Regions from separate parts of the Bacillus sp. UNCCL81 genome, predicted to be linked through region 2. Evidence: predicted binding sites of a transcription regulator. Region 2 holds the regulator's gene; the other holds the start of a gene.
What was found. Region 2 encodes Rex, which represses fermentation and respiration genes when NADH is low (regulators of the CRP and FNR family bind a similar motif). Its sites were predicted from a motif close to TTGTGAAATATTTCACAA; they were not measured.
Positions count from the first base shown of each region.

Region 1: BM319_RS15295 (formate/nitrite transporter family protein) is a predicted target of Rex. The motif match lies at 1,187-1,204, and genes of this name have one in related genera.

Region 1 covers NZ_FOMF01000006.1:307,282-311,988, forward strand. Annotated here, with positions in the region: gene BM319_RS15290 (GDSL-type esterase/lipase family protein) at 1-198, opposite strand, end outside; gene BM319_RS15295 (formate/nitrite transporter family protein) at 314-1,117, opposite strand; gene BM319_RS15300 (DUF2573 family protein) at 1,382-1,645, shown strand; gene BM319_RS15305 (proline dehydrogenase family protein) at 1,834-2,751, shown strand; gene BM319_RS15310 (YuzL family protein) at 2,925-3,065, opposite strand; gene BM319_RS15315 (3-hydroxyacyl-CoA dehydrogenase/enoyl-CoA hydratase family protein) at 3,315-4,707, shown strand, end outside.
Region 2 covers NZ_FOMF01000023.1:610-18,454, reverse strand. Annotated here, with positions in the region: gene BM319_RS23920 (ABC-F family ATP-binding cassette domain-containing protein) at 1-1,630, opposite strand, end outside; gene BM319_RS23915 (redox-sensing transcriptional repressor Rex) at 1,792-2,418, shown strand; gene BM319_RS23910 (CPBP family intramembrane glutamic endopeptidase) at 2,460-3,131, opposite strand; gene groES (co-chaperone GroES) at 3,406-3,690, shown strand; gene groL (chaperonin GroEL) at 3,750-5,375, shown strand; gene BM319_RS23895 (ATP-dependent DNA ligase) at 5,796-6,647, opposite strand; gene BM319_RS23890 (hypothetical protein) at 6,880-7,281, shown strand; gene BM319_RS23885 (peptidoglycan recognition protein family protein) at 7,429-8,187, shown strand; gene BM319_RS23880 (DMT family transporter) at 8,228-8,548, opposite strand; gene BM319_RS23875 (DMT family transporter) at 8,550-8,897, opposite strand; purine riboswitch at 9,088-9,190, shown strand; gene guaA (glutamine-hydrolyzing GMP synthase) at 9,337-10,872, shown strand; purine riboswitch at 11,152-11,251, shown strand; gene BM319_RS23865 (NCS2 family permease) at 11,422-12,750, shown strand; gene BM319_RS23860 (glycerol-3-phosphate responsive antiterminator) at 12,862-13,419, shown strand; gene BM319_RS23855 (MIP/aquaporin family protein) at 13,730-14,554, shown strand; gene glpK (glycerol kinase GlpK) at 14,573-16,063, shown strand; gene BM319_RS23845 (glycerol-3-phosphate dehydrogenase/oxidase) at 16,196-17,845, shown strand, end outside.

The DNA of each region.
Region 1 (4,707 bases), on a different contig from region 2:
TAATGCAACAATCTTCAGTTTAATGTTTTTGTGAACAATGTCATTTTGATTATTTTTCTGTGTATTATTATTCACGATAAGTTTGCTTTTTTGAGGATTTAAAACTGAATAAGCACCTTTTACGAAGCCATATGATAATAAAAGAAAACAAAGCAATGAAATGAACATGATAAACCGAACAAAATGATTGTATTTCATATTTCACACCACCATAAAAGGAAAAATTTTCATTATAAAATCATTATTACCATAATAAAATTAGATTTGCACGAAAAAACCCGTCTTCAAAAAAAAGAAGACAGGTCGATTAGTCTTATGAAGCACGTTTAAATTCTTTTACTTCTAATTTTTGTTCATTATTCAAGAAGTAATATGCCATTCCGACACCAACTGATCCACCAATTATATTTCCAAGTGTAACTGGAATTAAATTATGCAATACATCACCAAATGTAAAGGCTACATTATGAGGCATAATATAGGATAATGTAAAGACAGCTATATTTGCGATACTGTGTTCATAACCAGAGAAGAAGAAAGCAAATACTAATAAAAAAATCAGTAACATTTTTGCTAAATCATCTTTAAATCTAGTCGGTAAGAAACAAGCAAGACAGACAAGCCAATTACATAAAATACCTTTAAAAAATAAGTGGAAAAATGATGCGTGAATTTTATGGTCAACTACACCTGTTAAAAAATGATCGGCGGGAAAGTCTTTTGCCAAACCTGTTAAAAAATAAATGATCGCAAAAATAAATGCTCCAATAATATTACCTGAATAACATGTAATCCAGTTTTTTACTAAATCTAGTTTTGAAGTTTTTTTAGCTAATGTTGAGAAGGTAAAATACATCGTATTACTAGTAAATAATTCTCCACCACCATAAATAATCATAATTAATGCTGTAGAGAAAACGAGTGGATAAGCTACAGATGAAAATGGTGAATTTTGCAATCTAAATAATTCAGCTAATTTTAAACAGACAATGAGAATAAAGCTTATATAAATAGATGCTAAGGCAGCACGAGTTAAATATTTAAATAAGCTTTGATCTAGTATTTTCTTTTTTTTAAGAGCTAAATCAATACAATATTGGATACTATCTCGTTCCAAATGGTTTCACTCCCTATGCGCTCTTTGATTAACACATTCATAGTATACAAAGAAAATATGACGATAAGTTTGTGAAGTTATGAACAAATTATGAAATTGAACAAGTTAGATACTATTTATTATTTTTACTTTACATTTTTAAATAATCACCTTAAAACTGGTTGAAGATATAATATAATTTCATAGTAAACAGGTTTAGGTAAAAAAGGAAAGATTCAAATTAGAATGTTGAAAATTAATAATTATATGGAGAGGTGATTTCGTTTGGAAAATGAATTTGAAGCAAAATTTGATGCGTTACTAAAAAAATATACGGAATTGTTATTAGGAGATTGGTCTGAGGAAAAACAAGCAAAAGTGGAAAAGTGGGTTATGTATACATACATATCAAAATCAATGCCCGCATTAGTAAAACATTGGAACGAAACATATCCTCAAGCAAAAGATGAGGTTGTTAATTTAATTAAAGAGATTAAAACGTTAAATGACCAGCATAGAGAAGCTATGGCTAACAAAAATAAGCAATAATATTTATCCATAATTTTCAAAGATGACGGCATATATAAATTATGATAATATAATATTAAGTAAGGGCATACATTTTTCAATAAACAAAATTCGACAAATTATTAAATAATTGTTTTAACAAATTTCAATAGATGATACATTAGTAATATATATAGAGAAAAGTAAAGTTTAATTTTGGGGGTAGAGTAATGGAACAAGTTATGAAGAATGCTTTTTTATTTATGTCTAAAAATAAGTTTTTGACTAAAATGGCTAAAAAATATGGCCTAAGATTTGGTGCAGGACGTTTTGTTGCAGGCGAAACAATCGATTTAGCTACAAAAGTTATTCAGGACTTAAATAAAAAGAATTTAAAAGTAACAATTGATTATCTTGGGGAATTCGTTGACACGGTTGAAGAAGCAAATGAAATGGCTGATCACTGTATCGAAGCGATTGAAGCGATTGGAAAAGAAAAATTAAATTCACAATGTTCTCTAAAAATGACTTCTATGGGTCTTGATATTTCTGACGAGTTAGTTTTATCAAACATGCGTCGTATTTTAGAGGCAGCTAAAAAGAATGGTGTATTCGTTACAATTGATATGGAAGATTTCACTCGTTGTGAAAAAACAATTCGTATCTTTAAGCAATTAAGATCTGAGTACGATAATATCGGAACAGTTATCCAAGCTTATTTATACAGAACTGAAAACGATATTACAGATTTAAACAGCTTAAAACCAAATTTACGTTTAGTAAAAGGTGCTTATAAAGAGCCTGCTGAAGTAGCATTCCCAGAGAAAAAAGATGTGGATGAAAACTTCAAAAAAATCATTAAAATGCACTTATTAAACGGCAACTTTACTGCAATCGCTTCACATGATGAAGCAATGATTGAGTATACAAAACAATTAGTAAAAGAACATAATATTCCAAACGATCAATTTGAGTTCCAAATGTTATACGGAATTCGTACAGAGCGTCAATTAGAGCTTGTTAAAGAAGGCTATAATATGCGAGTTTATGTTCCTTATGGTACTGACTGGTACGGATACTTCATGCGTCGTCTTGCAGAACGTCCTGCAAACGTTGCGTTCGTATTAAAAGGTATGTTTAGTAAATAATTTTAAAATTAAAGGCTAACTAAAAAGGATTGAGTGAGGATCCTTTTTAGTCAGCCTTTTTCTCTTTATACAGGATTTTTTGTGATAAGTAGTTATTAGTAAAACAACATTATTCTTATAATTGCTTTAGACACGAGGTCCTAGTTTTAATATTAAACTTGAGTGAAAAAAGCTTACTGACCCATATTTTTTTTACCGTACTGCTGATTGTTACTTTGTCTACCTTTTTCTTCTTTTTGATCTCCATGACTTGCATTACCTTGAACACTTGCTGCACTAACTCCACCCTTTGATGGATTTCTTTCACGTTTCATATCTTATCACCTCCATTTCTTAGACTAACCTATTTAAATAAACTTATTAGTAAAAAATGGAGTGTGATAAAAAAAGCAGAGGAAGGATTTTACATCATAAATAAAATTTTATTAATTTGAACTTTTTGTTTATTGCGAAAAATAAGAATTTATCATATAGTGGAAGAAGAGGGCTCATTGATAATGGATTGTTTTATCCAGAAAGTGAATGAGTATTCATTCAAGATATGAGGAGGAGAAATGCATATGATCCAAAAAATTAAAAAAGCCGCTGTACTCGGCTCTGGTGTGATGGGATCTGGTATCGCTGCACACTTGGCAAACATAGGTATTCCAACATTACTACTTGATATTGTCCCAAGAGAACTATCTAAGGAAGATGCTGCAAAAGGTCTTTCTACTGACTCCAAAGAATTTCGTAATCGATTTAGTCAAACGGCTATTCAGAAATTATTGAAACAAAAGCCAGCTCCTCTTGCATCTAAGAAAAACTTAACGTTAATTCAAGCAGGTAACTTTGAAGATGACATGAGTCGTTTAAGCGAAGTTGACTGGATTATTGAAGTAGTTGTTGAAAATTTAGCCATTAAAAAACAAGTATTAGCTAGTGTTGATGCATATCGCAAACCAGGCTCAATCGTGAGCTCAAATACATCAGGTATTTCAATTGAAGCAATGTCTGAAAATTGTTCAGATGACTTCAAGAAACATTTCTTAGGCACTCACTTTTTTAACCCACCACGTTATTTAAAATTATTAGAAGTTATTCCTACTAAACATACATCTGAAGAAGTACTTACATTTATGAAAAGTTTTGGAGAAGACGTTTTAGGTAAAGGCGTTGTATTAGCAAAAGATACTCCAAACTTTATTGGAAACCGTATCGGAACTTACGGATTACTTGTAACTGTACAAGAAATGCTAAAAGGTGGATACAGTGTTGGAGAAGTTGATTCAATTACTGGTCCAATGATTGGGCGCCCTTCTAGTGCTACATTCCGTACATTGGACGTAGTTGGATTAGATACATTTATCCATGTTGCAAACAATGTTTATGAGCTAGTAGAAGGCGAAGAGAAAGAAGTTTTTAAAGTTCCAGAATTTATGAAAGAAATGGCTAATCGTAATTGGCTTGGAAGTAAGTCTGGGCAAGGATTTTTCTTAAAGCAAGGTAGAGAAATCTTAGAATTAGATCCAAGCACATTTGAATATGGAGAAAGAAAAAGCTTGAAAACAGCTTCAACTGAAAGCATCAAGCAAATTAAAGGTTTAGCGAATAAGTTGAAAGCGCTTGTATACGCTGATGATCGTGCTGGTAATTTCTTATGGAGCATTATTAGCCCGGTATTAGTCTATTCAGCTGAATTGTCTGGTGAAATTTCTGATAACATCGTCGGAATTGATCAAGCAATGAAGTGGGGATTTGGCTGGGATTTAGGACCATTTGAAATCTGGGATGCAATTGGTGTGTCTAAATCAGTCGTACGAATGGAAAGCGAAGGCTTAACTGTACCGAACTGGGTTAAGAATATGATCGATAGTGGTAACGAAACATTTTATAAAAACGACAATGGAGTGACTAGCTTCTATCATAATGGCCAATTTGAAGAGCTAGTAAGAAATGATAAAGAAGTTAAATTAA
Region 2 (17,845 bases):
CTTTTTCAAATGCTTCGTTTTTCTTAAATTGGTAATAGTCATAATCACCCAAATAAATTGATAATCCTGCTTTTGCTAGTTCAAAAGTTTTTGTGGATAATCTGTTCATAAAGTAACGATCATGAGAAACAAATAAAATAGTTCCAGGGTAATCTAATAAAGCATTTTCTAATACTTCTTTACTATCTAGATCTAAGTGGTTAGTAGGCTCATCCAGAATTAGGAAATTAGCTTTTTTCATCATAAGCTTAGCCAAAGCTAATCTTGCCTTTTCTCCACCACTTAAAGAAGTAACAATTTTTGTTACATCATCTCCAGAAAATAAAAAATTACCTAATATTGTTCGGATTTCTTGTTCGGCCTTTAATGGATAATCATCCCAAAGTTCATCTAAAACTCTTTTATTAGAAGTTAGTTTTGCTTGCTCTTGATCATAATAACCAACTGAAACATTTGCACCAAAATCAATCGTACCCTGTAATTTTTCTAAATCTCCAATAATTGTTTTAAGTAATGTCGATTTACCAACACCATTTGGACCGACTAATGCGACACTATCGCCTCGATTCAGAACGAATCTCATCGGCTGATCAATTGTTGGGATACGATCATAGCCAATAAATAAATCTTGTACAGACAACACATCATTACCGCTTTGTTTTTCAATTGCAAATGAAAAATTAGCAGAAGACTCGTCTCCAAGTGGCCTGTCTAATCGAACCATTCGATCTAATTGTTTCCTACGACTTTGAGCTCTTTTTGTAGTTGATGCACGTGCAATATTACGCTGCACAAAATCTTCAAGTTTAGAGATTTCCTCTTGTTGCTTTTCGAACTGTTTTAACTCTTGTTCATATTGAGCTGCCTTTAGCTCAAGGTACTTACTATAATTACCAACAAATCGTTGATGCTTATGATTAGATATTTCATAAACAATATTAACAACTTGATCAAGGAAATATCGATCGTGGGAAACGATTAATACTGCACCAGGGTATGACTGTAAGTAGCGCTCTAACCAACTAAGAGTGTCAATATCTAAATGGTTAGTAGGCTCATCCAAAATTAACAAGTCAGGCTTCGTCAACAATAGCTTACCTAATGCCAGTCTTGTTTTTTGTCCACCACTTAACGAAGAAATTTTTGTTTCGTAATCTTCATTACTAAAACCTAAACCACTAATAATTGAACGAATATCTGCTTCAAACTGGTAACCACCGTTTTCTTTGAAAGTATATTGAAGATGATCATATTCATTCATAACCTTGTCATAAACGGCTTGGTTAGAATAGACATCCTCTCTTGTCATTTTAACTTCTAATTTTCTCATATTGTCTTGCATCTCTACTAAATGATTGAAAACAGAATAATATTCTTCCCAAATCGTTTGATTGCTTTGTAAACCAGTGTTTTGGGCTAGGTAGCCTACAGTAACATCTTTAGGTTTATTTATTTCACCGCCATCATAAGATATTTCACCTGCTATGATTTTCAATAATGTAGATTTTCCCGCACCATTTCGACCAACAATGGCAACGCGATCACTCGTTTGAACTTCTAATTTTATATTTGAAAGTATAATGTCACTACCAAAATACTTTGAGACATTATTTACTTGTAAAAGAATCATGGATAACACCTCATTGCAAAATTTTTTATGTATGTAACTGTAGACTGTCAAAATTCTTAAATATAGTGTATATTTTACATTAGAACAAGTACTTTATTACTAAAATAAAGTTAAATTACACACCATAGTAAAAAGAATTACAGTAAGTGGGGGATTAAAAAATGGATTCGGAACAAATTAAAATTCCACAAGCTACTGCTAAACGTCTACCTTTATATTACCGTTTTATAAAGAATTTGTCTTTATCAGGTAAACAAAGAGTTTCTTCAGCAGAGTTAAGTGAAGCAGTAAAGGTAGATTCCGCTACAATCAGAAGAGATTTTTCTTATTTTGGAGCACTTGGTAAAAAAGGTTATGGCTATAACGTAAATTATTTATTAACTTTTTTCTCGAAAGCGCTTAACCAGCATGAAGTTATGAAAGTTGCATTAATTGGTGTTGGTAATTTAGGAACTGCATTCTTACACTATAATTTTATAAAAAATAATAATACAAAAATTGAGATGGCATTTGATATTGATCCAAATAAAATTGGTACTGAAATAGGTGGAGTACCCGTTTATAATCTAGATAATCTAGAGGAAGTTATGAATGAAGATATTCAAATCGTTATTTTAACTGTTCCTGCACCTGTAGCACAATCAATAGCTGATCGATTAAATGGAAAAAATATTAGAGGTATTTTAAATTTCACACCTGCACGAATTAGTGTACCAGAACATATTCGCATTCATCATATAGACTTAGCAGTTGAACTGCAAACATTGGCATATTTTTTACAACAATAAATTTATATTAATACAAAAACCCCCAAAAGAATTGGGGGTTTTTAATGTAAATTGATTTGCTGAAAAACGACAAAAGAGTTCATTAACATATGTGTTAAGATTGGTACCATAATTGAGTTTGTTCGTTTATACAAGTAACAAAATACAAAACCGATTAGAAAGTAAGATAAAAAGAAGGGCAAGTCACCGTGCATAAGCGAAAAGATCGCTGAACTAATTCCAGCAGATATAATAAATGGTAAACGATTATAAAGCCTCTTAAAAATGATTCGACGAAAAATAATCTCTTCTAAAATTGGTGCAACTAGACTTGGGATGATAATAAAAGCCGGATTAAGCTTTGCAATGTTTATGATATTTTGAGTATTTTCTGAGCCCTTATGTAAATGAAACACATAAATTAAAATTAAATTACAAACAATTTGATTTAGCATTGTTATGAAGTAACCTAAAACAACCCAATTTATTATTGTACGATAATTAGTTTTTAAATGCTTTATTCCTTCATAAATGGGCTTATGTAATAAGATAAGGATAATAATTAATCCAGTTACGAAACTAATACAACCCCATAATGCCACTGCTTCAAGAGAAGCCGTTTTCTGATCCACTCCAGCGTATAAGTTACTATTTAATAAATAGGGCACTCCAAATACCGCTGAATATTGAAGAACGACATACGTTAATAAAATCCATAAATCTCTAGTTTTCAATACGATAGCTCCTTTGTGTTGATATTTTTCAGAACCCAAAGGTTTATAACAACACGTACATTATTTTACTCGTTTCTTATGTTTCTTAAAAGAAATTTTCACTTTTTATTTTACTTTTGATTGTAAAGAAAAAAACTTATTAAATTTCGACAAGAAAAGTGCCTGCTTCGGGCTTGCAAAATTTTTTGATATTATTTAAACTAATAATTGTGTTAGCACTCAATATACATGAGTGCTAAAAAATAATGATTTGATTATTGAGGAGGTATTACACATGTTAAAGCCATTAGGTGATCGTGTTGTAATTGAGCTTGTTGAGTCTGAAGAAAAAACTGCTAGTGGTATCGTGTTACCAGGTAGTGCACAAGAAAAGCCACAAGAAGGCAAAGTTGTTGCAGTAGGTACTGGCCGAGTACTTGAAAATGGTGAGCGCGTAGCTTTAGAAGTATCTGTAGGTGACCGCATTATCTTCTCTAAATATTCAGGAACAGAAGTTAAGTACGGTGGTACTGAATACTTAGTACTTCGCGAAAACGATATACTTGCAATCATAGGTTAATAAAATAATAATACTTAAATTAAAAAATATATTTTTTATATTATAAGGAGGTCATTTTCATGGCAAAGGACATTAGATTTGGTGAAGAAGCACGTCGCGCAATGTTACGTGGTGTAGACGCTTTAGCTGATGCTGTAAAAGTAACTTTAGGACCAAAAGGACGTAACGTAGTTCTTGAGAAAAAATTCGGTTCTCCATTAATTACAAATGATGGTGTTACAATCGCAAAAGAAATCGAATTAGAAGATGCATTTGAAAATATGGGTGCAAAATTAGTTGCAGAAGTTGCTAGCAAAACGAATGATGTTGCTGGGGACGGTACAACAACTGCGACAGTTTTAGCTCAAGCTATGATTCGTGAGGGTCTTAAAAACGTAACTGCTGGTGCAAACCCAATGGGTATCCGTAAAGGTATCGAAAAAGCAGTTGCTGTAGCAATCGAAGAATTAAAAACAATCTCAAAACCAATTGAAGGTAAAGAGTCAATCGCACAAGTTGCTGCAATTTCTTCAGCGGATCCAGAAGTTGGACAATTAATTGCTGAAGCAATGGAGCGCGTTGGTAACGATGGAGTTATTACTCTTGAAGAATCAAAAGGTTTCACAACTGAATTAGAAGTAGTTGAAGGTATGCAATTTGACCGTGGATACTCTTCTCCTTACATGGTTACAAATTCAGAGAAAATGGTCGCTGAATTAGAAAATCCATATATTTTAATCACAGATAAAAAAGTAACAAACATTCAAGAAATTTTACCAGTACTTGAGCAAGTTGTTCAACAAGGTAAACCACTATTAATCATTGCTGAGGATGTTGAAGGCGAAGCACAAGCAACAATCATCGTAAATAAATTACGTGGTACGTTCAATGCAGTTACTGTTAAAGCTCCTGGCTTCGGTGACCGTCGTAAGGCAATGTTAGAAGATATCGCGATCTTAACTGGCGGTGAAGTGATTACAGAAGAATTAGGATTAGATCTTAAAACAACTAACATCACTCAATTAGGTCGTGCTTCAAAAGTTGTAGTAACAAAAGAAAACACTACAATCGTTGAAGGTGCTGGTGAAACTGAAGCAATCCAAAGACGTATCGGCGTAATCCGTGCTCAATTAGAAGAAACTACTTCTGAATTTGATCGCGAAAAATTACAAGAGCGTTTAGCTAAATTAGCTGGTGGTGTAGCAGTAATCAAAGTTGGTGCTGCAACTGAAACTGAATTAAAAGAGCGTAAATTACGTATTGAGGATGCATTAAACTCTACACGCGCTGCAGTTGAAGAAGGTATTGTAGCTGGTGGTGGTACTGCATTAATGAGCGTATATAATAAAGTAGCTGCAATCGAAGCAGAAGGTGACGTAGCAACAGGTATCAACATCGTATTACGTGCACTTGAAGCTCCAGTTCGTCAAATCGCTACAAATGCTGGTCTAGAAGGATCAGTAATTATTGAGAAATTAAAAAGTGCGGAAGTTGGCGTTGGTTTCAATGCTGCTAACGGACAATGGGTAAACATGATTGAAGAAGGTATCGTTGACCCAACTAAAGTTACACGTTCTGCACTTCAAAACGCAGCATCTGTTTCAGCTATGTTCTTAACAACTGAAGCAGTAGTAGCTGATATCCCTGAGAAAAATGCTCCAGCAATGCCTGACATGGGCGGCATGGGTATGGGCGGCATGATGTAATAAAGAATAAACCCTTGAGCAATCAAGGGTTTTTTTTGCATATAATTGCAAGACTTTTACAATCGGTGTAGTCGATAATGAGAATAACTAACAGGTATTTGATTGGAGAAATTGAATTAAATAAGACTAAGGCTTTATTGACTAAATATCGTTTAAATATGTATAGTAAATTTGATAAAAGCAGAAAATCTTTGATGCAATATTGCAATTATATCAAATAACTTTTTAAGGATGATTTAGATGAATTTTGGTTTATATAGAGGATGCCTTTTTGGTCTTTTATTTTCTATACCATTTTGGTTGATCATATTATGGCTTATATTTAGATAGAAAAAAATAAACCCCTTCATATAAGTAAAAAGCTACTAATACTTTCTACATTTAAAGGGGGGTAGATCATTACTTTAAAAAAAGTTATTTTTAAACGATAAAATCATGGAAAATTGGTTCAATTAATTCTCCGCTATTTAATTGACCTCTACTTTTTATCACACATCGAACTAACGGTTCTACATAAATATAATTTTTGTCTTCTCCAGTTTTTATATGCTTGGTTAGACTAAAGAAAGCTGTTTTTTGGCCGATATTCATCCCAAACTCTACTATCCCTACATTTACATACTCACCATTTTTTAATTCCGAGATTAATAATCCCATTCCTTGTTTTTTATATCCCGTTATATAGTAGTTACTATATCTCCAGTTAATGATCTTTAACCAATTTAGTGATCGATGTGCTGGTATATAAGTGGAATCTTTTAATTTAGCTACTATACCTTCTAGTCCGAGCGTTTTAATTTGCTCAAAAAACATCTCACCTTCCGACTCGATATAAAAACTTTTTTTAATTGATTCTTGATCTACTATAGTTTCTGAAAGGATTTTTTTTCGATAAGATAAAGGTTCTTTCATTAAGTTTTTATTTTTAAGGCGTAAAATATCAAAAACGATATATGTTAATGGAAATTGTTTGCTTCCTTGTATTATTTTGTATTCTTGAATAAAACTTACTCGATTGGTTGCAGCTTCAAAATCCTCTCTGCCGTCATTATAACAAACTAAAACACCGTCTAAGTAACAATCATCTAATTCGATATTTTCGAGTTCAGGGATTCTCTCTGTAATCTCCGTACCATTTCGATTAAAAAGTTTATTCTTTCCATTTTGCCTTTCAAGCATCATTCGAACACCATTTGATTTCAATTCAAAATAATGTTGATCAGAGTCAAATGGTTTATCAGCATTTTGTAATAGCATTGGTTCAATAAACATTTTTCATTTCGCTATCATGATTGTTGCTTTTCAACATAATCAAGATTCCTTTCTTTTTGATTTGATATATATAAATAACATAAATTTTCTTATTTTCTTTTATAGCAATAATTCATTCTATTTTTAGTCTTCCACTAGTTAATGTACTTTTATTTCTAATGTATTTCAAGTCATAACTCGTCTAATTTCACAATAAGATTAATTATCTTCTAATGAAAAGTGGTGTTATGAAATGGGGAGGAAAAATAATTTCAAAATTACCGAACCGATGTTGAACGAGTACTATGATTTGAGTCAAAAAAAGAAAGATATTGAAAATCAGTTAGAAGAATTACAAAAGATTTTTCATGGATACTTTGATCATCAAGTTGGAATGAATGAAAAAGGTGAACTAATTATTAATAATTTAAAACTTGAACGAATCATAAGAAAAAAAGAGAAATTTAATGAAGATAAGACAATTCATAAATTAGAAGAACTAAACTTGACTGATTTAATACAAATTGTAAGAAAACCAGATGGAGATAAGATCAAGTCTGCTATTAATTTGGGATTGTTAAAAGAGAAGGATTTGGATGGATGTATATCTGTTAATTCTTCACAAGCAATTTATGTTAAACCACTAAAAAAGTAATTAGTATCAAGTATTCCGAGAGAGTATCTAATACTCTCTTTTTTTATGTAACGAATTTTATCTTTTAGAATACTGTATTAATATACATGTCCAAGTATTCGGATGGAAATTGTTTGGACATGCCAATATTGAAAAGGAGTGCTAATTTTGGCAACTTGGAGAAATGATTATATTTCGATGAACAAGTATACGAGGCCGTCAATAAAATTGAAAGAAGTTAGAAAAATTGTGCTGCATTGGACAGCCAATCCGGGGGCAAGTGCACAAAGTCACCAAAGGTATTTTAACGGTATAGCGATTAAAAATAAAACATATGCATCTGCTCATATTTTTGTTGATTCGAAAGAGGCAATCTGTATTATTCCGCTTGATGAAGTAGCTTATCATGCAAATGATCATTATGAAAGAAATAGTAATGGTGGTGTATTTAGAGGGGTTGATGCACTAGCTCCGAACGCAAATAAGCTTTCAATTGGAGTTGAAATGTGTGTCGAAAAGGATGGTACTATTTCACAATACACATTAACACGTACGATCAGAGTAATTGCTGAATTATGTAAGATGTTTAAATTAAATGCAAATGACATTGTAAGACATTATGACATAACACATAAGCCATGTCCAAAAACCTTCATAGACCACCCAGAGCAATTTAACGAGTTTAAAGCACAAGTGAATGCCATCTTAAATCCCCCGATAACTCAGACAGATTCAATTCCATACCCTGGTATTTTAAAAGAAGGATCAAGAGGTGAATCTGTAAAAAAGGTTCAACAAAAACTAAAAATAACAGCAGATGGAATTTTTGGACCAGTTACTGAAAATGCAGTTAAAAAATTTCAAGCAAGTAATGGACTAGTTGTCGATGGAATTGTTGGAAAAAACACTTGGGGAAAGCTGTTTTAAAAGACAAAAATCCCTATTTCTTTTTCAAATAGGGATTTTTTTAATGAGGTGAGATGATTTTTAAACCAATAACAGAACCAATTACCAATGTGATAAATAATAGTCTTTTCCATTCACGTGATTCATAAAAGAACAACATGCCTATTAAAACAGAACCAGCGGCACCTATACCAGTCCAGATTGTATAGCCTGTTCCGACGGGTATAACCTTTAAGGCCTTTGATAATAAGTAAAAACTAGTCCATCCAGATAGAATACACAAAATGGAGTAGTTAAGTTTTTTAAAATTATTCGATAGCTTCATAAAAATGACAAAGCCGACTTCACCCAAACCCGCAATAAATAAAAATAACCAAGCCATTTTATGCTGCATCTCCTTTCTCTGCTTTTTTATCATCTGAAGTTAATTTTAAGCCAATAATTCCGGATAATAATGTAATTACCAAAACAACTTTCAATATAGAGGCAGATTCATTTAAAAATAACATTCCAATAATAACTGTCCCAGCGGCACCGATTCCTGTAAAAACTGCGTAGGCAGTACCTATTGGAATATCTCTTATTGCTTTTGAAAATAAATAAAAGCTGAACAGGATCCCAGCAATCGTTAAAATTGTTGGCAACAAATTTGTAAATCCTTCTGAGTATTTTAGTCCAAATGCCCAGGCAATTTCGGAAACCCCCGCTATAACTAAGTAAATCCAACTCATAAAATATCTCCCCTTTATAGCAGACTAAATAAATGATTTTGACTCGATAAACTACCTACCGTTCGTTAGTTAAAAGATACACTATAATCTTATTCATGACAAGTTGTAACGTTTCCACAAAAATTTATTTTTTTTATGCATTGAAATACCTTGACCGAAAAATTATACATTGTTAGAATGAGACAATAATACAATATTCGTCATTATTCTTCATATATCCTCGACAATACGGGTCGAGAGTCTCTACCGGGGCGCCGTAACATGCCCTGACTATGAAGGCAGTCTGACTTTGTTTAATTTAAGTCTGATTTTCTGCCTTCTTATGCGTATTTTTCGTATGTAAAAAGAGTAGAAAATCGGCTTTTTTTATTTTTTTTGGGAAAAATAGTATCAGTTTAACTGATACGTTAATTCAATATATATAGATGGGGTGACCGTTTTGCAACAACATGACACAATTGTAGTACTAGATTTTGGAAGTCAGTATAACCAACTTATAGCACGACGTATCCGTGAGTTTGGCGTTTATAGTGAATTACGTCCTCATACAATAACTGCAGAGGAAATTAAGCAAATGGGTGCTAAAGGGATCGTTTTCTCTGGCGGACCAAATAGCGTATATGGCGAAAATGCTTTTTTCTGTGATGAAGCAATTTTTGATTTAGAAATTCCAATCTTAGGTATTTGTTACGGAATGCAGTTAATGACGCAACATTTTGGCGGAACGGTAGCTAGAGCTGACCAACGTGAATACGGTAAAGCTGAATTAAATATTCAAAATCCGTCTGCTTTATTAAAAGACCTGCCTTCAGACCATGTAGTTTGGATGAGCCACGGTGATAAAGTAATGCAACAACCAGAAGGATTCGTTGTAGATGCAACTAGTGCTTCTTGCCCAATCGCTGCAATGAGTAACGAAGCTAAAAAAATGTATGGTGTACAATTCCACCCGGAAGTTCGTCACTCTGAATATGGAAATGATCTATTAAAGAATTTCGTATTCAATATTTGCGAATGTGAAGCAAACTGGTCAATGAAAAACTACATTGAAGTTGAACTTGAAAATATTCGTAATACTGTTGGCGACAAAAAAGTACTTTGTGCACTTAGTGGTGGTGTTGATTCTTCAGTAGTTGCAGTATTAATTCACAAAGCAATTGGTGATCAATTAACATGTATCTTCGTTGACCATGGTTTATTACGTAAAGATGAAGCTGAAGGCGTTATGAAGACGTTTAGCGAAGGCTTCAACATGAATGTAATTAAAGTAGATGCTAGAGAGCGTTTCTTAAGTAAACTTGCTGGCGTTTCTGATCCAGAAGAAAAACGTAAAATTATCGGTAATGAATTCATCTATGTATTTGATGATGAAGCAGCTAAATTAGAAGGTATGGATTTCTTAGCTCAAGGAACTCTTTATACAGATATTATCGAGAGCGGTACGGCTACAGCTCAAACAATCAAATCACATCATAATGTAGGTGGATTACCTGAAGACATGCAATTCACGTTAATTGAGCCTTTAAATACATTATTTAAAGACGAAGTACGTGCAGTTGGAACTGAATTAGGAATTCCAGATGCAATCGTTTGGAGACAACCATTCCCAGGACCAGGTCTAGGAATTCGTGTATTAGGTGAAATTACTGATCAAAAACTTGAAATCGTTCGTGAATCAGATGCAATTTTACGTGAAGAAATTGCTTTAGCTGGTTTAGATAAAGAAATTTGGCAATATTTCACGGTATTACCTGACATCCGTAGTGTTGGTGTAATGGGTGACGAACGTACGTATGATTACACAGTAGGTATTCGTGCAGTTACGTCGATCGATGGAATGACTGCTGACTGGGCACGTATTGATTGGGATGTACTACAAAAAATCTCAACTCGTATTGTAAATGAAGTTAAACACGTAAACCGTATAGTTTATGATGTAACTAGTAAGCCACCTGCAACGATTGAGTGGGAATAATTTAAAACGGCTATAATCTCTTCTAAGGGATTATAGCTTTTTTTTGTAATTAGAGTTTTAAAAATTTTTATTATTGATCAATTTATAGTACAATAATTATTAGAATTTACAGTGAATTACATGATTTATTTTACTGATACGTGAATATCCTAATGATTAAGTATAATAGAATAACTAAAATATGGTAAAAACGAACGAAAACGAATATTTTATAAAAAATGTTCGTTTTTTTGTTGACACTAACTAAAACTGATTGTAATATAAGGATGTAAATTAAATAAATAATTTGTCAAAACTTGTCGTATAGGCTAGTAAATATGGACTAGCGTCTCTACCCGCCACCGTAAAATGGCGGACTACGAAGTAATGATTTCTGAAAGTAATTAACCCACTATGTTGCTATTATTCTATTATTCTAGGGTTAATAACTTCAGAATGAAACTGCTCGTGATAGGCGCTTTTACCTTTGTGTAAAAGTGCCTTTTCTATTTTATAAAATAGAGACCGACTTTTAAGACTAAAACTTAGGAGGATCACATGAAAGAACGTATCAGTAATTATTTTGAGTTCAACAAGTTAGGCACATCATATCGTCAAGAAACAATTGCTGGTTTAACTACATTCTTAGCAATGGCTTATATTTTATTTGTAAATCCATCAATTTTATCATTATCAGATATTAAGGATTTCCCAGAAGCTTTAAGAATGAATAAAGAGGCAATCTTTGTAGCTACATCATTAGCTGCAGCATACGGATCGATTTTAATGGGTATATATGCGAAATATCCAATTGCTTTAGCACCAGGTATGGGATTAAATGCATTCTTTGCTTTTAACGTAGTTCTTGGAATGGGTATTCCATGGCAAACAGCATTAGCTGGCGTATTCGTATCAGGTATCATTTTTATCATTCTTTCATTAACTGGTCTTCGTGAACAAATTATAAATGCAATTCCAATTGAATTAAAATTAGCAATTGGTAGCGGTATTGGATTCTTTATTACTTTTGTCGGTTTAAAAAACTCAGGTATTATCGTAAGTAACCCTGCGACATTCGTATCACTTGGTAAATTAAATGAACCTGCTGTTTTATTAACGATTTTCGGTTTAGTTATTACTGTAGTTTTAATGGCTAGAAAAATAAAAGCCGGTGTATTTTTAGGTATGATCATTACTGCAATCGCAGGTATGATTTTTGGAATTATCGACTTACCATCTTCAGTTGTTGGTCCAGTACCAAGTATTGCTCCAACATTTGGTCAAGCAATTAAACATATTCCAGATGTTTTCTCTTCAGGTAAAATGTTTGCTGTAGTATTAACTTTCTTTATTGTAGATTTCTTTGATGCAACTGGTACATTAGTAGCTGTAGCTAACCAAGCTGGATTATTAAAAGAAAACAAACTTGAAAGAGCTGGTAAAGCATTAATGGTTGATGCAACTGCTGTAGTAGTTGGTTCAACTTTAGGTACAAGTACTACTACTTCTTATATTGAGTCAACTGCTGGTGTAGCTGCTGGTGGACGTACTGGATTCTCAGCAGTAGTAACAGGTATTCTTTTCTTATTAGCATTATTCTTCGCACCACTTTTAGGAGTAGTAACTGCAGCGGTAACTTCACCTGCTTTAATCGTAGTCGGAGTTTTAATGGTTTCATCAATTGGTCAAATTGATTGGAAAAAGTTCGAAATTGCTGTTCCAGCATTCTTTACAATTATTGCAATGCCTCTAACTTATAGTATTGCAACTGGTATCGCAGTTGGATTCATTTTCTATCCGATTTCAATGATTGCTGCTGGAAAAGCGAAAAAAATTCATCCTGTAATGTATGTGTTGTTTGTAGTATTCCTATTATTCTTAGCGTATTTCAGAGAGTAGATCTAAAGTTAAAAATAGTCTGTACAATGAAAATTCTTTCATTGTACAGGCTTTTTCTTTTTTTTTTAATTGTGTACTATAAAAGTAAAAAATTCTATAGGGGTAATATTGATGGATTTTCATGAACAAAAGATTCTACCAGCCGTTAGAAAAATAAAGGATTTAGAAAAATTATTAACTACACCGTATAAATATATTGTTATTCTTGATATTCATATTGGTCAATTGAAAAGTGTAGTTTCTCTTGCTAAGCAACATGGAAAGAAAGTATTTTTACATGTCGACCTTATACATGGTTTACAAAGTGATGGGCATGCAGCGGAATTTCTTTGTCAAGAATACAAGCCAGATGGATTACTTTCTACAAAATCCAATGTTATTTTAAAGGCTAAGCAAAAAGGGGTTATTGCCATCCAACGGATCTTTTTGATTGACTCCGGAGCAATGGAAAAAAGTTTTTTGTTATTAGAAAAAACAAAGCCCGATTACATTGAAGTGTTACCAGGAGCGCTTACGAATGTTATTGGAGAGGTAAAAGAAAGAACTGGTATACCTATTTTAGCTGGTGGATTTATAAGAACTGTTGAAGATGTGGATGCAGCTTTAAATGCTGGTGCTACTGCAATTACAACATCGGATAAAGACTTATGGAAAAAATTCCTAAAATAATGGCAGAAATGTGAAAATTCTTGTTGACACCGCTTTCATTTGAGGTTAGCATAAAAGACAAGTTAATAAACGTGACGGAGAAATGAAGAGATCCACAATTAATTGTTTCTATTTATTAATAGAAGCTGATTGATTGTGGGTCTTTTTGTTTTTAGGCTCAGTTAATAATTGGTATGCACTAATATCATACTCGTTGTCTCAATACTTCTTTTCTATATTAACAGAGTTATTATTAAAAAGAATGGCCATTCGATTTATTTTCGCTCACGAGAAAACTTAATCTTAAATTGAATGTGGATGGAGTGAAATTATGTCAGGATTTTTAGGGGAATTAATTGGAACTGCTTTGCTAATTGTTTTAGGTGGAGGAGTTTGTGCAGGTGTAAGTTTAAAAAAATCATTTGCTAAGGATTCAGGTTGGATTGTAATAACTCTAGGATGGGGTCTAGCAGTTGCAATATCTGTTTATGCAGTAGGAAGTATTAGTGGAGCGCATTTAAATCCAGCTGTTACTTTAGCATTAGCTTTTAAAGGCTCATTTCCATGGAGTCAAGTACCCGAATACATTGCAGCACAAATGATTGGTGCTATGATCGGAGCAACAATTGTTTATTTACATTATCTACCTCATTGGAAAGAAACAGAAGATCCAGGAACAAAATTAGGTGTATTTGCAACGGGTCCTGCTATTCCTAATACATTTGCAAATCTTTTAAGTGAATTGATTGGAACGTTCATCTTAGTTTTTGGTATTTTAGCAATTGGTTCAAATAAATTTGCAGATGGTTTAAATCCTTTTATCGTAGGTTTCTTAATTGTTAGCATTGGTTTATCATTAGGCGGAACGACTGGTTATGCAATTAATCCGGCTCGTGACTTAGGACCTCGCATTGCACACTTTTTATTACCTATTACTGGTAAAGGGGGTTCAAATTGGAAATACGCATGGATTCCAGTTGTTGGGCCAGCATTAGGAGGATCACTTGCAGGATTATTCTATCAAATTATTTTTGAAGGTAAGCATAACTCTGCAATTATTTATTTAGGAATTGTAACAGTTGGTATTTTAATAGTTTCTTATTTAACAAGTAAAAAGAGTCAAAGTCATACAAATAATAGAAAAGTAGTAGCTTAATGAGGAGATGGGACGATTATGAATAAATACATTCTTTCTTTAGATCAAGGTACAACAAGTTCTCGTGCAATTCTATTTAATAAAAATGGCAAAATAGTCCATGTTGCACAAAAAGAATTTACACAGCATTTTCCAAAGCCAGGATGGGTTGAGCATAATGCGCAAGAAATTTGGGGGTCAATTTTAGCTGTTATTGCTACTTGTTTAAGTGAAGCAGATGTAAAACCTGAGCAAATTGTAGGTATAGGTATTACAAATCAACGCGAAACAACAGTTGTGTGGGACAAAACAACTGGAAAACCAATCTATAATGCAATCGTGTGGCAATCACGTCAAACGAGTGAGATATGTGATGATCTAAAAGAGAAAGGCTATGGAGAGGTTGTTCGTGAAAAAACAGGTCTTTTAATTGATGCCTATTTCTCTGGAACAAAAGTTAAGTGGATTCTAGATAATGTAGAAGGTGCAAGAGAGAAAGCAGAACGTGGTGAATTATTATTTGGAACAATTGATACTTGGCTTGTATGGAAATTATCTGGAGGCAATGTACATGTTACGGATTATTCAAATGCATCACGTACATTAATGTATAACATTCATGACTTAAGTTGGGATGATGAGCTACTTGAAATGCTAACGGTACCAAAAAGTATGCTTCCAGAAGTACGATCTTCTTCTGAAGTATATGGCCATACTGTTGATTACCATTTCTTTGGTCAAAATGTACCTATTGCAGGGATAGCTGGTGACCAACAAGCTGCGTTATTTGGTCAAGCTTGCTTTAGCGAAGGAATGGCGAAAAATACTTATGGTACTGGTTGTTTTATGTTAATGAATACTGGTGAAAAAGCGGTAAAATCTAATCATGGCTTATTAACAACAATTGCATGGGGCCTAAATGGAAAAGTTGAATATGCTTTAGAAGGAAGTATTTTCGTAGCAGGTTCCGCTATTCAATGGTTACGTGATGGAATGCGCATGTTTAAAGATGCTAGTAATAGTGAGGAATATGCTACTAGAGTTCAATCTACAGATGGAGTTTATATTGTACCCGCATTTGTTGGTCTAGGTACTCCTTATTGGGATAGTGATGTACGGGGAGCGGTTTTTGGATTAACTCGTGGAACAACGAAGGAACATTTTATTCGTGCAACACTGGAAGCATTAGCTTATCAAACCAAAGATGTATTATGTGCAATGGAAGCTGATTCGGGTATTGAACTAAAAACTTTACGTGTGGATGGTGGAGCAGTTAAGAATAATTTCTTAATGCAATTCCAAAGTGACCTATTAGATGTCCCAGTTGAACGTCCTGAAGTAAATGAAACAACTGCTTTAGGTGCAGCTTATTTAGCAGGTCTAGCTGTTGGTTATTGGGAAAATCAAGAAACAATCTCAAAACAATGGAACATGGATAAGAGATTTAAACCGGAAATGCAAGATGATAAAAGAGAAGAACTATACAGTGGTTGGAAAAAAGCAATAGAAGCAACAAAAGCTTTCAAATAACATAGTATAGTGTTAAAATAGAAACAAGTTAATATTTCGGTAGGAGATTTAGAGAGACCACAACATGCTATAGAAGAATTTCTATAGTGATGTTTGTGGTCTCTTTTTTTCGTATTTTAAGGAGGAAAAGCCATGAAATTTTCAGGTGCACTACGAAAAGATGTCATAAAAACAGTAAATAAAAGAGAATTAGATGTAATCGTAATCGGTGGAGGTATAACTGGAGCTGGTATTGCCTTAGATGCTAGTACACGTGGATTATCAACAATCGTATTTGAAATGCAAGACTTTGCAGCAGGTACATCTAGTCGTTCAACTAAGCTTGTACATGGTGGATTACGATACTTAAAACAATTAGAAGTAAAAATGGTAGCAGAAGTTGGGAAAGAACGTGCAATTGTTTACGAAAATGGTCCTCACGTAACAACTCCAGAATGGATGTTATTACCTTTCCATAAAGGTGGTACATTTGGTGCATATAGTACATCAATAGGATTAAGGATTTATGATTTCCTAGCTGGTGTAAAAAGAAGTGAACGCAGAAAAATGTTTAATCGTGAACAAACGATTGAAAAAGAGCCACTTGTAAAACAAGAAGGGTTAAAAGGTGGCGGATACTATGTAGAGTACCGCACAGATGATGCTCGTCTAACAATTGAGGTAATGAAAGAAGCAATTGCTCATGGGGCTAAAGCAGTGAACTATGCTAAAGTAGATGGTTTCTTATATAAAGATGGTAAAGTATGCGGTGTAATTGTCGTTGATCTATTGGATGGTGAAGTATATGAAGTATACGGCAAAAAAATTGTAAATGCAGCGGGACCCTGGGTTGATTCACTACGTGAAATGGATCAATCAAAGAGAGGTAAGGTATTACAGCTATCTAAAGGTGTTCACTTAGTTATTGATCATAGCCGTTTCCCGCTCGGTCAAGCAATCTATTTTGATACGCCAGACGGACGTATGGTATTTGCGATTCCTCGAGATGGAAAGACATATGTTGGTACAACAGATACATTTTATAATGAAGATGCTGCGAAACCACAAATGACTAATGAAGACTGTAACTATATTATCAATGCAATCAACTATATGTTTCCAACAATAAATATCTCGAAAAAGGATATAGAATCAAGTTGGGCAGGGGTACGTCCGTTAATATATGAAGAAGGGAAAAGTGCATCCGAAATTTCACGCAAAGATGAAATTTGGACTTCAAATTCTGGCTTAATAACAATTGCTGGTGGAAAGTTAACGGGGTATCGAAAAATGGCCGAAACGGTAATTGACTATGTAATTGGATTACTAAAAAAGGAAGGATACAATTCTAACTATATAAAAAGTAAGACAAAACATATGCCTATCTCTGGTGGACATGTAGGTGGAGCATCACAATTTTCTAAATATATTTCTGAAAAAACCAAAGAAGGAATCAAGTCTGGTTTGTCAGAAAATCAAGCTGAACGTTTTACAAAATTTTATGGTTCCAATGTTGATACATTATTTCAGTTAGCAAGTCAATACAGAATGGTGGCTAATCAATATAATTTACCTTTAGATGTCTTCGTACCGCTTTTATATGCAATAGACTTTGAGATGGTTGTAAAACCAGTCGACTTTTTTATACGTCGTACTGGTGCATTGTTCTTCAATATTCATTGGGTATATGAATGGAGAGACTCAGTAATTGAATTTATGTCAATAAAGCTAGAGTGGAGTAAGGAACAAAAAGCAAAATACACTACAGAGTTAGATCAAGCATTAGTAGAAGCAGTGAAACCA